DNA from 2 places in the Pseudoalteromonas sp. G5_S1_14_S5 genome. Region 1 is predicted to be linked to the other one. Evidence: predicted binding sites of a transcription regulator. Region 1 holds the regulator's gene; the other holds the start of a gene.
What was found. The regulator LexA, encoded in region 1, represses DNA repair genes until DNA is damaged. The targets are predictions, from matches to a motif close to TACTGTATNNNNATACAGTA.
Positions count from the first base shown of each region.

Region 2: the regulator LexA is predicted to act here: its motif matches at 896-915, upstream of ACTRWI_RS12235 (S24 family peptidase).

Region 1 is NZ_JBQKUM010000096.1:2,534-4,743, reverse strand. It holds gene ACTRWI_RS20130 (class I SAM-dependent methyltransferase) at 1-861, opposite strand, end outside; gene lexA (transcriptional repressor LexA) at 959-1,579, opposite strand; gene ACTRWI_RS20120 (diacylglycerol kinase) at 1,674-2,036, opposite strand.
Region 2 is NZ_JBQKUM010000036.1:5,403-7,612, forward strand. It holds gene ACTRWI_RS12230 (ParA family protein) at 1-634, opposite strand, end outside; gene ACTRWI_RS12235 (S24 family peptidase) at 926-1,642, shown strand; gene ACTRWI_RS12240 (Y-family DNA polymerase) at 1,627-2,210, shown strand, end outside.

The sequences.
Region 1 (2,210 bases):
CAGTTGCGGCGTTAAACGCTTTTTAAGCTGAGAAATTTTGCACAATAGTCGCTGCCATAACTTCCAACGGTGACATTGCTGTTCTAAAGGCGAAAATGCTTTAGCCCATTGCGCCCATGGTAACCAATTAAGAATGCTGTCGACTGGAGAAGATAAGCCATGTGCATAGTCACCAGAGCCTAGCTTCTTACCTAAAGTACTTGAGCTCTTATCGCCCGCCAATACAACACACGCATGTGCATGAGTAAAGTAACGGCTCAAAGACTGAATAAAGTACGCTGTTTGTTGCTCATTGCAGTCCAACAGTGCATGTTCACACACCACCATTACCGAAGCTTGCTCTGGAATATTGAGTTCATCTAACCAAGTCAGATCATCTACGGAACCACACTCCAAGCGATAGCGTTCATTTTTGTGGAACAAACGTTGTCGCCAAAGTAGGTTCTCGGTTACATCCAACTCTACCCAGTGACAGCGGCCATTGTCTAATCGGTAAAAACGGGTGTCGAGACCAGCTCCCACGTTAATAATCCAAGCATCAGGGTTGTGAGATAGGAACTGCTGAACTCGAGAATCGCAAAGTTGAGTTAGTGTCGCGTAGAGAAGTTGTTGTTGGTCGAGTTCACCAGTAAGGCATTCTGGCGCTAATTGACAACGCTTACAGGCCTGAGCAGCAATAGGATCATAGACGAGACCATCATCGGCAAGGCTTTCTCGGCTGCGAAACCAAAGGTGTTGAACGAGGTTTGTCGGAACTTGAAGTTCTTGATGTGCAGACGCTTGATCAGCGGAAACCTTTTGATCAGAGGAGCGCGGCTTAGCTATAAGCGGCTTTATTTGAGGCTTGGTTTGGATTGGCATCATCATCTTCCTTGTATCTCGACAAAGAAGATGATAATGAATATCAATTACAATAACAAGTTATTGAGAATAAATATCAATAAGATGTTTGAACTGATTACATCCAGTCCGTGTTGCGAATAATACCAACAGCAAGACCTTCAATAGACAAGTGTTGAGATTCTAAATCGACACGGATTGGAGAAAACTCTGCGTTTTCAGCGTGTAACAGCACTGTAGAACCTTTACGTTCTAGACGTTTTACCGTTACATCATCATCAACACGAGCAACCACAACCTGACCATCACGGACATCTTGTGTTTTGTGAACAGCAAGCAGGTCACCATCCATAATACCGATGTCTTTCATACTTTCGCCATTTACGCGAAGTAAGAAATCAGCTTGAGGTTTAAACATACCAGGATCGACTTGGTAATGCATTTCTACATGCTCTTGAGCCAAGATAGGCTCACCAGCAGCAACCTGACCGATCAGAGGCAGACCTTGCTCTTCGTTTGCTCCATCTTCAAGCAAAATACGAATACCACGAGACGCACCCGGGATAATCTCAATCGCTTCTTTACGAGCAAGAGCTTTCAAATGTTCTTCTGCAGCATTAGCAGAACGGAAGCCTAATTCACGAGCAATTTCTGCACGTGTCGGTGGCATACCGGAATCTTCGATCTTACCTTTGATAAGGTCAAAGACTTGTTGTTGGCGGGGCGTTAACGGCTTCATGATTCACCTGTCTTTTTATACAGTTGACTGTGAGTATATCCAGTAACTGGACAAAAGCAAAGCAATTGGTTGTTTTTAGTTCATTTTTCGCTAATTACAAAACCAAGATCTCGAACCACACATAAGTTGCAAGCGCTAAACAGATGAAAACGGCTGCCGAACCGACATCTTTCGCCATTCCTGAAAGCTCATGATGTTCGCTACCAATACGATCAACGACCGCTTCAATTGCAGTATTAATAAGCTCAACAACCATCACCAGCACAATCGAGGACACCATTAAGATTCGTTCTAGTTGGCTCACATCGAGGTAAAACGCTAACGGAATCAGAACTGCAGCCATGAAGGCTTCTTGCCGAAAAGCCGCCTCGTTTTTAAACGAACTTGTGATGCCTTGCCATGAAAAGCCCGCTGCTTTCACGATACGTTTAAATCCGGTGTTTGATTTTTTGGTCATTTTTAACCCTATACTCAATCAGTCGATGAATGATATGCCACAAACTTAACGGCAATATGACTATTTCCATTAAAAGGTTAGACCAGTTTCTGGTATTCTTGCATCGATTAAATTTACGCCTAGGCTTATCCCTATTTTACTTGAAGGGGTTACCCTCTCTCATCATAGAAATAG
Region 2 (2,210 bases), on a different contig from region 1:
ATCCTGTACCATAATCAAGCGCTTTTTTGGCCGTTTTGCTGACTTTAGAAGGAACAACTAAGAATTTGATTTCAGTCTCTTCAACGAATTTCACATCTTGAATATGCTCAAGGAGTGTTTCAACTCCATCAAGGCTGTGCTCTTTATATTCAGTTGGGAATAGATATTCCGTAGCCGCCATTACAGCATTGAGTCCAAGCACAGATGTCCCTGGGTTTGTGTCGATTAGTATAAAATCATAACAACCTTTAAGCTTTTCTAAATGCAGCTTTAACCGCTCTTCTCTACGCGTAAGAGAGATCATGTCCATATCAAGCTTAGTCATGATATCGCCTCGACGACCTGGAATAATATGTAATCGTTCTTGTGGCTCACCGTTAATTATTGCTGGGTAAATAGCTTCTTTAATATCAAACTTTCGATCAAGCAGAGCATCGCCTATGTAGTGCTCTGAATCTTCACGACCGTAAAATTTAGTACTATCACCCTGTCCATCAAAATCTAGGATAAGGACACTTTTACCTTGTTGGCTGAGTTCATAGCCGAGGTTTACAGTGGTTGTTGTTTTTGTAACTCCCCCTTTTCGGCAGCCAATCATTATGATTCTAGTTGTTCTATCGTCGAGCGTTGTCATGTCTAAATTCCTTGTATAGCATTGATGCTATACATATTCTATTCTCTAGATTTGGTTATGTATAGCAAAAATGCTATACATAACCAAATTAATTTAAAACTACGTATAGCACAAATGCTATACGTAGTTTTTTTGTTATTTATCAATGCCTTATTTCTTAGGTGTCGAGGTGTTATACATCCAGGCTGATAGGGAGTTGTTTGATCGGTGGAATTTAACTTTCTCTTTAAATAGCTCTTTATCCAAAGTGGCCTATTGAAACACTGTTTTTATATACAGTATAATGTGAGTATGCTGATACTAGAAAACTCGGTTTCTGCCTCTATTACTGGCTTTGAAAACCCGACCCTGACATTTCGTAAGCAAGCCTTAAACTTGAATCAGATGTTTGTGCATTCACCCTCATCGATGTTTCTAGTTGAGAGCAAAGGTGAGCTTATTTACGCTGGCATTGCTATCGGAGATTGGCTGCTCATCGATGCCTCTCGCAAGCCACTCATGAATGATATTGTTTTGGTTGAGCAGTATGATGAGCAATATTGTGTGGAATGGTCTCAACTTTATTCACACATGAAAAGTACATGCAATGGTCAAGATGACTTACTCGTGATTGGGGTTGTCACCATATCTATACACCACTTTCGTAAACCGATTTCTTTGCCAAGACACGACAACCTAACAGAGATCGACCTTCACTCCCTTCTCATTGACGTGGAATACTCAACTTTGATTTGCAAGGCTGATGGTGAATCCATGAAGCCCTATATATTCCATCATGATTTAATGCTCTTGGAGCGTCACTTAAAACCAGATGAGGACGATGTTTGTATTCTTGCTCTTAATCATGATCTTGTTTGTAAGAGGGTACACCTGAGTTCCAGAGTTCTTTCCTCTGATAATCCTGCTTATTCAAACTACAGAGTGACCGAGTCCGACTATTTAAGGTTACACGGCGTCGTTCGTGTTAGTTTTCGTTTACATAGGGGGTTATTATGTATGGGCTCATAGACGGAACGCGATTCTATAGTGAAAGTACTTCAATCTATAAACCGGAACAAAAGTCTTTACCCGTCCTCGTTACCGCAGGCCAGGGGATTAGCATTGCTGCTAATCGTGCTTGTTCAAACTTGGGTATTCAGAAGTTTCAACCGATTTGGGAGAACATCGATTTACTTAAACAGCACCGTGGTCGAGTTTACAAAGCAAACTTTAATACCTTCAGTCATATTTCCGATAGATTTATGTCAAGTGTTGAGGCTGTAATGCAAGGTGAGAGTACCTTTCGGTACTCTGTCGATGAACTGTTTATCTCATTGGCACACCTATACAGCATCAATGTTAATCTCGATGATTTTATATTGGAGCTACGACAACGAGTCTATAGAGAGACTGGTGTACCTGTTGGGGCTGGCGTTGGTCCTACATTAACACTAGCGAAGGTTGCTAGCTGGGCTGGAAAAAACCTACCAGGTTTCAAAGGACAGTGCTGCCTTGCCGTTGAAAAGCAAATTGATTCAATCTTAAAACAAATGCCAGTTGGTAAGGTATGGAATATTGGTGGAGCTTATCAACGTCA